3 regions of the Paenibacillus sp. J22P59 genome follow, and region 3 is predicted to be linked to each of the others. Evidence: riboswitches for the same ligand, from Rfam matches in the RefSeq annotation. Region 3 holds a riboswitch; each other region holds the start of a gene.
What was found. Region 3 has a riboswitch for cyclic di-GMP ahead of AC50YO_RS05765 (transglutaminase-like domain-containing protein). Riboswitches for the same ligand answer to the same signal wherever they lie in the genome.

Region 1: linked by a shared signal. The riboswitch ahead of AC50YO_RS01075 (NPCBM/NEW2 domain-containing protein) and the one ahead of AC50YO_RS05765 (transglutaminase-like domain-containing protein) in region 3 are both predicted to bind cyclic di-GMP.
Region 2: linked by a shared signal. The riboswitch ahead of AC50YO_RS21410 (putative bifunctional diguanylate cyclase/phosphodiesterase) and the one ahead of AC50YO_RS05765 (transglutaminase-like domain-containing protein) in region 3 are both predicted to bind cyclic di-GMP.

Annotation. Positions count from the first base shown of each region.
Region 1 is NZ_JBXENX010000001.1:206,892-210,174, reverse strand. It holds gene AC50YO_RS01075 (NPCBM/NEW2 domain-containing protein) at 1-1,692, opposite strand, end outside; cyclic di-GMP riboswitch class I at 1,851-1,935, opposite strand; gene AC50YO_RS01070 (sensor domain-containing diguanylate cyclase) at 2,094-3,068, opposite strand; gene AC50YO_RS01065 (alpha/beta fold hydrolase) at 3,107-3,283, opposite strand, start outside.
Region 2 is NZ_JBXENX010000014.1:103,233-106,515, forward strand. It holds gene AC50YO_RS21390 (hypothetical protein) at 1-106, shown strand, start outside; gene AC50YO_RS21395 (beta-class carbonic anhydrase) at 209-772, shown strand; gene AC50YO_RS21400 (cold-shock protein) at 976-1,176, shown strand; gene AC50YO_RS21405 (cold-shock protein) at 1,266-1,508, shown strand; cyclic di-GMP riboswitch class I at 1,850-1,933, shown strand; gene AC50YO_RS21410 (putative bifunctional diguanylate cyclase/phosphodiesterase) at 2,070-3,283, shown strand, end outside.
Region 3 is NZ_JBXENX010000003.1:105,695-108,977, forward strand. It holds gene AC50YO_RS05755 (response regulator) at 1-733, shown strand, start outside; gene AC50YO_RS05760 (class D sortase) at 807-1,442, shown strand; cyclic di-GMP riboswitch class I at 1,507-1,590, shown strand; gene AC50YO_RS05765 (transglutaminase-like domain-containing protein) at 1,603-2,403, shown strand; gene AC50YO_RS05770 (SdrD B-like domain-containing protein) at 2,640-3,283, shown strand, end outside.

The sequences.
Region 1 (3,283 bases), on a different contig from region 3:
CGTAATTTCGCCATATTCCCGCTCGCCAACAGCCATCCGATGCCCGATCTCATGAGTCAAGCCCCAGCCTGGATATACTTTACTGAAATCCTCTAGCATCAACCCTACTTCTCCACGCTGGATACCCGTATGGTCACCCGCTGCATACATGAAGCCGTATGGCTGCATCAATCTTACATTTTCTCGGATAAGCTTAGGATCATGCTGCTCACTTCGTCCATCCAGACCATAGAAATCAAAGTTTTTGTCTATCCAGTAGTCATAGCCGGTCAAAGTATCCATTGGGCTCAGACCTTGTGTAATAAACTTGTTGTAGGCATCCGTAGCCGTTCCCGTAAAGATAATCCGGTCGCTGACCATCTCGACCACGTCTATTAATTGGCGATCTCGAATGTTCGGGTGCGCCGCCTTGTCCTGGTCTACTCTTTGTTTATAGGCAGTCAAAAAGGCTTTGAATTGCTCGGGGTCCGTATTCTTCGTCATAAAAGGAATTTTCTCGACGCCTTCGAAACGAATACGAGGGGCTTTTCCTTGCTCTTCAGACGTATAGGGATTGACGATATATACCGTTCCGCCTTTCGTCACTTCATTCGAATAAGCGCTGTTGGTTGGAATTTCAGGTACTGTAATCGTGTTTTTACCCGGACGCAATTGTACGCCTCTTGCCCAGCTCGACCAAGAGCCCTCCTGTTGCGAGAATACTAGAGAAGGCACTTTCGCAGCAGACTCCACATCTACATAGACATTAATTTGATCGCCTGGCATAGCCACGAATCCGGTAGATTGATTGTTAGTTCCAAAGCCGAATCGTAGATTTTGCTGCGCATGCTTCTTCATATCCCCATGCTGCTCGGCTTGAATAGTCATCCCTTCCATATTGATTTCGCCACTAACGATCTTTTTAGCCAATTCTATTTGCTCTCTTAATAGAGAATATAGCGGATGGGCTTTCGCCGCGTCCTCAAGCGCTGCAATTGTTGCTGTACTATTATAAGCTGGTGTAACAGCACTCATCGTTCCATCTGTGAACAGGTTGTCTACCTGATCACTGACCGGATCTTCTTTGTACAAGGCAAATTCCGCTGCACTCGCCCAATCCTGATTCGCTTGCTTGAATACGAATTTCAATCTTTTAAAGGCAGTTGGCGCGAATTGAATCGCCACAATATCTCCCGTTGAGCCTTTATATTCACCAGTAGAAACGAGAGTAAAGTTGTCACCTTCATCCGTAGCTGAGCTGTAAATATCAAATTGCTGAGCGAAGCCTTTCCCTTTGGCACTGGATTGCCTAGCTGCATAGATAACGCGATTCAGGATCGTCTCCTCATTCAATTGGATAACGACTTCGTTCGTAAAGCTGGCAGAGTTAGGCTTGCCCGTTTCCCAATGGGTATCCATATTTCCATCAATAGCCTTATTTATTGCAGAGTTTGGATAGTTCCCGCCATTGCTTTTGATTGATTTAATATTCGTAGTGTTCATTTTGAATACTTCATTGTACGCTTGGAGAATTTCTTTGCCATATAAATCAAAAGGAGCTACAGAGGCTGCGCTTGTTGCACGAGCTTGGCTTACCAATACGTTTTTCGCTCCATTTGCTTGATGCAGCTCACTTGCTAACACATAACCTGTCTCACTGGAAAAACTGATTAGCATCGCTGCTGATGTGGCGATCGCAATCATTTTCTTCATACTTTTCTGCCCCCTGATGAATGATAATTCCAAACCACTGACTTAAAATAGGCGCAAAAAAACTACTCCATAAGAGTAGCCTGATTGTGAATAAAGCTGCATAGAAAAAAGACTCCATTACCTCAGCAGCTTTAAAAAACAAAAAGCGTCATACACTCTTTGGCAGCTGGCTGACATCGTTTTGCAACCTTAGTCCCTTTAGCTTTGCGTCCCTACATTTCCATAGGTTTGCCTATTCAGTTTGGAATACAAACAAACAATACCATAGTTTTATGTATACTGACATGAATATTTAGTAGCATATCCAAATAGGTATTTCAGATTATATTCAATAATTATTCAATAAACTATAATAAATATTACCATTAAATTAATGAATACTTCCAATTTATATAAAAAGATTATAAATCATTAATGTGCGTAACCAGGTTGCGCCCATTTTCTTTGGAGGCATAGAGTGCTTGATCTGCTTTCTTCACGAGCGTTGCGTCAGAATCTATAGGGGTAACGGTAGCTATGCCTATACTCACTGTCAGCTTCCCTGTTTCCCATCTAGAATCCGCTACTGCATGCCGTAAGTTGTCAGCTATCGCCTTTGACTCTTCTATATCTGTGCCAGACAGGATAAGGACAAATTCTTCTCCACCATACCTGGCCGCCACATCCTCTTGACGAGCATGGGACTGTAAGATTTGCGCCAATTTTTCCAGAACCTGATCGCCTGTCTGATGGCCCCATGTATCATTCACATGCTTGAAGTGGTCAATATCTACTATAAACAGAGAAAATGGCGTCTGTTCATCTCTATATTTCGCTATTTGTTCTTCCAGTTTCTCTTGAAAAAATCTTCGATTCTTCAGTCCCGTGAGCTTATCTGTTATAGATAAGTTCACGAGAATCGCATTAATTTCCATCAATTCAGCTTGCTTCTGCTCAATCTCCATATGAATTTGTTTCAGCTTCTCAAGTGCTTGATCTTTTTCCCAATAAGCTTCTTCAATTTGTTTCTTTGCAGCCCGAAGCTCCAGCTCATAGTCCATTCGTTTGCCCATTTGGACCAATACACAATCAATCATCTCTATACCGTTATTCTCATACCTTCGCCCATTCACGATAAAAGGAATCGCTTCTCCTTTATGATCCTTCAAGCTTAGAAGCATCTCTTCTACATGCCCATTAAGCTGTATGTACGGATAAAAGTAAGAATGAAAAATAAGCTTATTTGCCGTAGACATAATAGATTCCAAATGCTTATGCACCAGGTCCTCCCGATGATATCCCATCTTATCAAGAAAAGTTTGATTCACAATCGTGATCATTCCTTCATGTGTAATAGAGATAAATCCACATGGCGCATAGTTCAGCCGTTCATTCATTCGCATAAATCCTTTCACAGATTCTAATCTAGCTCATTTCAATAAAGATACTCATTGATGGAACTTATCGTTTCTTCCGGATGGCTGATATGAGGGTAATGCCCCTTTGCCTTCATTAGCTGCAACGTGCTGCCTGGCATATGCTGATGCAAATAATGCCCTACCTCTAGAGGAACGACACTATCGTCCGAGCATTGCATAATAAGTGTTGGAAT
Region 2 (3,283 bases), on a different contig from region 3:
GGTGCGATTCAATGAAATTACACCAGCCAATGAGGCTTACAAAGAAACCGTAGCCAACCTGTTATTCGAGGTTGCGAAGGAGAAGGAGCTTGATCCGAGGCTGTAGGGCATTGCACGGCGGGGCTTCGACAATTTTGCCATCCTTATAAATTTGATGTTAAAATAAAAAAACCTATTCAGGTTCAGCATCATTTAAGGAGGCCATCAGATGTCTATCGTCCCCAGCTTATTGGCATATAATCAACAATTCGTCCAAGAGAAGTCCTATGAGGATTACTTAACGGACAAGTACCCGGATAAAAGAATAGCGATTCTTACTTGCATGGATGCACGGCTTAGCGAGCTGCTTCCGAAGGCGCTTGGTTTGAAGAATGGCGATGCGAAGTATATTAAAAATGCGGGTGCCATCCTAACCCAGCCCTTCGGCAGCGCTATGAGAAGCATTCTGGTAGCGGTATATGAATTAGGAGCACGCGAGATTATTGTCATAGGTCATCTCAATTGCGGAATGACGGAGATTGAACCGGATCGGATTATCAGCAAGTTTGCCGAGCATGGCATCGATCCTTTGGTTATTGAGACACTTGAAAATTCGGGCATTCGAATGGAAAAGTTTCTGCGCGGGTTTGAGCGCCCGGAGGATGGGGTCATGCATAGCGTTAAGATGATCCGCAAGCATCCGCTGTTCCCTGAGGCTATCCCTGTACATGGGTTTGTTATGGACCCGGAGACAGGCGCACTTGAGATGATTGTGGAGGATTATAGAGAATAATTCCATTAAGGTATAGGCCATGCAATCATTTCTAAAATATAGAATTTGCTATTCGTCTCAAAGTAAGGTATTATTAGTATATTGGAATTTAACCTAATTCACATATTGCCGAGGGTTATTATTTTAATTACTAACCTTGTGCAATATGTGAATTTTTATTTGTAACAGGATAAGAATTTCATGTAAAATTTGGAGGTGTTTCTATGCAAACAGGAACAGTTAAATGGTTTAATGCAGAAAAAGGATTTGGTTTTATCGAGGTTGAAGGCGGCGAAGATGTATTCGTACATTTCAGCGCAATTACAGGCGACGGCTTCAAATCGCTTGACGAAGGTCAAAAAGTAGAGTTTAACGTCGTTCAAGGTCAAAGAGGCCAACAGGCTGAGAACGTTGTAAAACTGTAGAATAATGATCAAATCCCCAAACGAACCGTTTGGGGATTTTTAATATCATGCTACCCAGTCACAAAGATTGTTCTGAGGGGGAAGGTCCATTGAATTATTCTTGGAATAGACCGTTGGAGAATTTACCTGAAGAAATGACCACTATTTGGTCCTGTACAAGCGTACAATGCAACGGTTGGATAAGAGATAGCTTCTCATTCAAAGAAGATCCTGTATGCTTGCAGTGTAAGTCTTCTATGATTAGCAGCACTAAGGTTCTGCCGATACTGATCTCGTCCGATCAGCAAATCAAGCTGCACAGAAAGAACCAAAAAGCAGGGAAAATATCGTAATACTATGATGTGTAAACCCACAACCGCACGAGGTTGTGGGTTTTTGCTGTCCAGCTTCATTATGACGTTACAATAATGTGAGATATGATGCAGCCCTTTCTGGTATGAATAGAAAAGAGAGGAAAGCAGCTAGCGCGGCTTATTTTTTTATCGACGGATAACAGCGGGATCGCCCGCTGTAATTCGTATTTTTTGGTTGTTTTGCATGAAATTTGTCGGAAAAAAACAGCTAAAAATCGCGAACAGACACGATGTTTGTCGGTATTAAAATAATGCCAAAAAAGCATGAAAATGCTACCAATTTCACGTTCCTTTTAGTAAAATATAAATATTATAATAACATATAGAAAAGGCAAACTATGCGAGAGCATAGGACGCAAAGCCACGGGTCTTAAGTAAATTCATATGACAGCCGGGTTGCAGACCGACATATCTATTATGTTGATTGGAGACCAAATAGCTGCACATGCATCGCTGTTGGTTTTTTTTATATGGGAATCAAAACAAACCTTTCTCTCATCACGACCCATTGTATTGATATGCGTCAGGAGGATTGCGCCCATGTGGAGACTTCTCGTTAATTCCGACCCCCTTCGCAGGTGGCTCTTTATTGCAGGAGCTGTTATCTTAGCTCTTGGTAGCGCTTCACAGCCCTTGCAGCTTATTTATGGCATTACGTTTACCTTCACGAATATTCTGCTGCTGTCTTTGGTCCGATTGTTCGGATTGCGAGTTGGACTGCCTGCTGCTGCCGTCGTGTATGCTGCCGCTATATTCCTATTCTATGATCCAGCGTTTGTAAGTATCTTCCTGCTCGAAGTTTGTTGGATTGGTTATTGGCTGTTAAGAAGGCCAGGCTCCATGATTAAGATGGATGGCTTATTCTGGTTAATAATCGGTACCCCGATTACGTTTGTTGCTTGCTTGCTCTCTGGGGTATTCTCTCCGACCGAATTTTTTCTGCTGCTTGCTATTACGGCATCCAATGGTTTGTTCAATACGTTAGTCGCAGAAATATTAGTCGATTATTTGCCCTTGGCACGGTGGCTTGGCCTTATTAAGGACAAATCTCGCCCAATCCCGTTCCGCAGGGTGCTGTTCCACCTCTCGATAGCCGTTGTAGCTCTATCGTTCCTCGTGAATATGATCATTAGCGGTTGGAATTCCTATGATGTGTCGACTCGCACGACACTCCAAACGGCCAGCAATACGGCGAACAGCATAATGAAAGAACTTGAGCAATGGAAGCAAGAGGATGTACTGGGTATTCGCACAGAGCATATTATACAGATGGGATATCTTCAAGAAATTATTAATCGAAATACGACTCAGAAGCTGTTCGACCTTACGATCACCAGCACAGAGCGGAATAAGGTATTGGCGACCAGCAATGCAATGCCTCTGACAGCTCAACAGCATGCTGAAGCAACGTCGGCTATTCCTATCGTAGAAAACTTTTTCATTGAAGTACCTGCCCAATCGACCGTTCTTCTCCCAACCCAACAATGGCGGAATGCACATTATGTTTATAAGGTTGAGCTGAACCGGGTTCCCTTGACGCTTAGGGTCAGTGTTCCTGTTGAGGTGTACCAGGGACAGATGTTCCGAGAATATATTTATCAATTGCTGTATATGCTCGGAAGCGTCGCGATTGCCGCTATGCTGGCATTAGCTATTAATCGCTGGTTAAGCCGCAGCCTGATGCAACTGGCTGAATCGACGACCGATCTGCCTATGAAGCTGAAGCAGATGGTCCCTTTGGAATGGCCGAACAG
Region 3 (3,283 bases):
TATGAAGAGCCTTAGGTTGGAGGATTTGGACAATAGGACGATTGAGCTGAAGTGGAGAACGTCCAAAGCACAGGAGCTATTTGTCTATTTGCTGCATAATCGAGAACAAACTGTGGAGAAGGATGTATTGCTGGAACTGCTCTGGCCCTCTTTTGATTCACATCGAGCAGCTACCCAACTGTATACGTCAATCTATCATGTGCGCCAGACGTTAGTCCGTTCAGGAGCAAGCGTTCTTTCTATTAAAAAAGCAAGCTTAAAGGACGGCTATGTGCTGCATATGGGACAGGCGAGCATAGATATTGAGCAATGGGAGCAGCAGCTTGCCGAGCTGGATTTGATTAATGAAGACAATAAGGATCGCCATGAGGCCGTGTTTGCGGCATACACTCATGATTATTTAGCGGATTATGATTATATTTGGGCGGAGCCCGAGCGTGAACGATTGCGTATGTTGTGGCTGATTCATGCCCAGCAGCTGAGCCAATACTATATCAAGCATCACTATGTTAATGAAGCGATTAGGGTAAATCTACGTATCCAGCAAGTCAATCCCGTATTTGAACAGAGTTATTTGGACTTGATGAAGCTGTATGCTTCGATTAATAACGAGATCGCTGTGGAAGAGCAATATAAGCAATTGGCGGTCATCCTAAGAGAGCAATTGGATATTGAGCCAAGTGACGAAACGCACCAATGGTTAGAGCAGTGGAAGCAGGGCGGCATCGTTTAATTTTTATAGACTGAGAAAGTATAGGATTCGTATAGGGACGTAAGGAATAATAAAGATGGGAGGAGGTTCATTCGTGCGCAAGCGATCCTATCTATTAATTATTGCAGGAATTCTTATTATTTTATTTCCATTAATGAATGAGTGGTATTCGGAGCGCCAGCAAGATAAGCTGCTTGCTGAGGCAGAGAATTTAATGAATAAGCCGGCAGATGAAGCGAAGCAACTCCGCATGAGAGACGAATTGGAGACGGTATCGCAATTATTGGACGAGGGCTCGGAGGAAGAGGAGCAGACCTCCTTGGTGGACAAGGAGGGTTTGCTGGCCATTATAAGAATCGATGCAATTAATGTTAAGCTCCCTGTTCTGGAAGGAGCGACGAGGGATAACATGAGGCACGCAGCAGCACATATGTCGGAGACTCCACTGCCTGGCGAGATTGGCAATGCTGCGATTGCTGCGCACCGGGCCAAGACGAAGGGCAGGCTGTTCAACCGATTGGATGAGCTGGATACAGGGGATGCGATTACGGTTGAGACGCAAGCGGGGAATTATACCTACATCGTTACGAATAAATCCGTCGTATTGCCAACGGACCTATCTGTATTGTCGAGCAATAACCGCGATCGTATGCTTACTTTGATTACTTGTGATCCTATCGTAGACCCAACCCATCGACTCATTATTCATGCGAAGATGGATTCCGTTTAATAGAGAGTGAAAAAGAAAGATTGACATCGAATTTTGTTGTGATATGGTAAGGGTATAGTGCTTCATACGATAATGGCAAACCTGTCGAAAGGCAGGGACGCAAAGCTATAGGGCCTTCTTCGCGAGAAAAGGCAGCCTGGCCACCGAAGGGAGTTTTTTTATGCGCAAATTAGTTGTGATGCTGTTGGGTATCGTTCTTTTTTTCAATCTTACCCAAGGAATGGCGGATGCAAGTGACAAAGCGTGGCTGAAGACGGACAAGCTGTCCAAAGGCTTGGTCACGATTCATTATCCGGTTAATGCCAAAGTGAAGACCGTTGTCATGATAGCCAAAGGCAAACAAAGCTACACATATACCTTGTCCGCTGGCAAGCAGGAAGAGGGCTTCGCTCTTCAAATGGGCAACGGTGAATATACCATTACGATATTGGAGCATGCAAGCGGCAGCCGGTACAAAGCAGTAGATAGCAGCAAGCTGCAATTGAATCTTGCAGATAGCAAGACCGTCTACTTGAACTCCGTTCAGAATATGGAATGGAGCCCTACAAGCAAGGCGATAGCGAAGGCCAAGCAATTGGCAAGTGACAAGAAGACAGATTTGGATAAAGTAAAGGCTATCCATCAATATATTGTATCGAATATAACCTACGACAAGAAGCTCGCAGAAACTGCCTCCACCGACTACCTTCCACAGATTGATCGTACCTTCCTTGAGAAGAAGGATATATGCTATGGCTATGCTGCCTTATTCGGTGCGATGCTTCGGAGCTTGGATATTCCTACGAAGCTTGTTACAGGCAATTCGACTTATGTCGATACGTACCATGCTTGGAATGAGGTCTACCTGAATGGGAAATGGGTAACGATCGACACAACAGTCGATGCTGGAATGGGCAAGAGCAGCAAAAAAGGAACAATGATTAAAGATAATGCACAGTACAAAACGGACAAATACTACTAATTGGATGTCTAATAGAAAGCTTAAGCACTCATAGAGAGGGCTTAAGCTTTTTTTTTTTTTTGCATAATTTTTGGATATGTTTAGATTTTGGATAGATTTACAAGGTATACTAGAAGCGAGAGCATACTAGGCAGTTGGCATCATGATAGTTTTGTTTATACTAGTTACTGAAGACTAGGAGGTGAAAGAAGGAGTAGGTGTTTGGAATCAGATACAGAGAAGGGATGAGAGTTCGAGTGAAGAGTAATTCAATACGTAATAGTAGAATTTCAATCCTGCTCGTAGGATTGCTGCTGCTGCAGCTGTTGGTACAGCCCTTGGCTGCGCCTATTAACGCGGCTGTACCAATAACAGGATTGATTTTTGAGAAGTCAGCCTCCAAAAGTGTAGTGAATGTCGGAGAGACTTTTGAGTATTATCTGGATTATAGTGCCGCAGGGTCTACACAAGTCGGCAGGGAAATTACCATAGTTGATACAGTTCCTTCGCAGTTCGAGATTTTAGGGGGGGATTATACTTCTCGTAACGGTCAGACATTAACATTCGGACCCAGTATGTTAATCTCGGGAACGGCAGGGAGATTCTACATTGAGGTTAAGGTAAAGCCTACAGGAGTAAGCAGTTCCGTACAAACGACAAATACGGCTGCTGTAACTGTGGTGGACACGAATGAAAATACCACTTCCTCTGCCAATGTGGCAATTAATCCTGATCCGAATCCCATTCCGGATCCGGAGCCAAGTCCGTCAACGCCTGGGGTTATCGAATCGACCTATGATGTATGGGAGGTTCGCAAAAGCCAAAATACAGGCTTCGGGGATACCGTCCCAATTGTAGGGGGAGAAGTTACCTACAAAGTAGAGATAAAAAATGTAGTCGA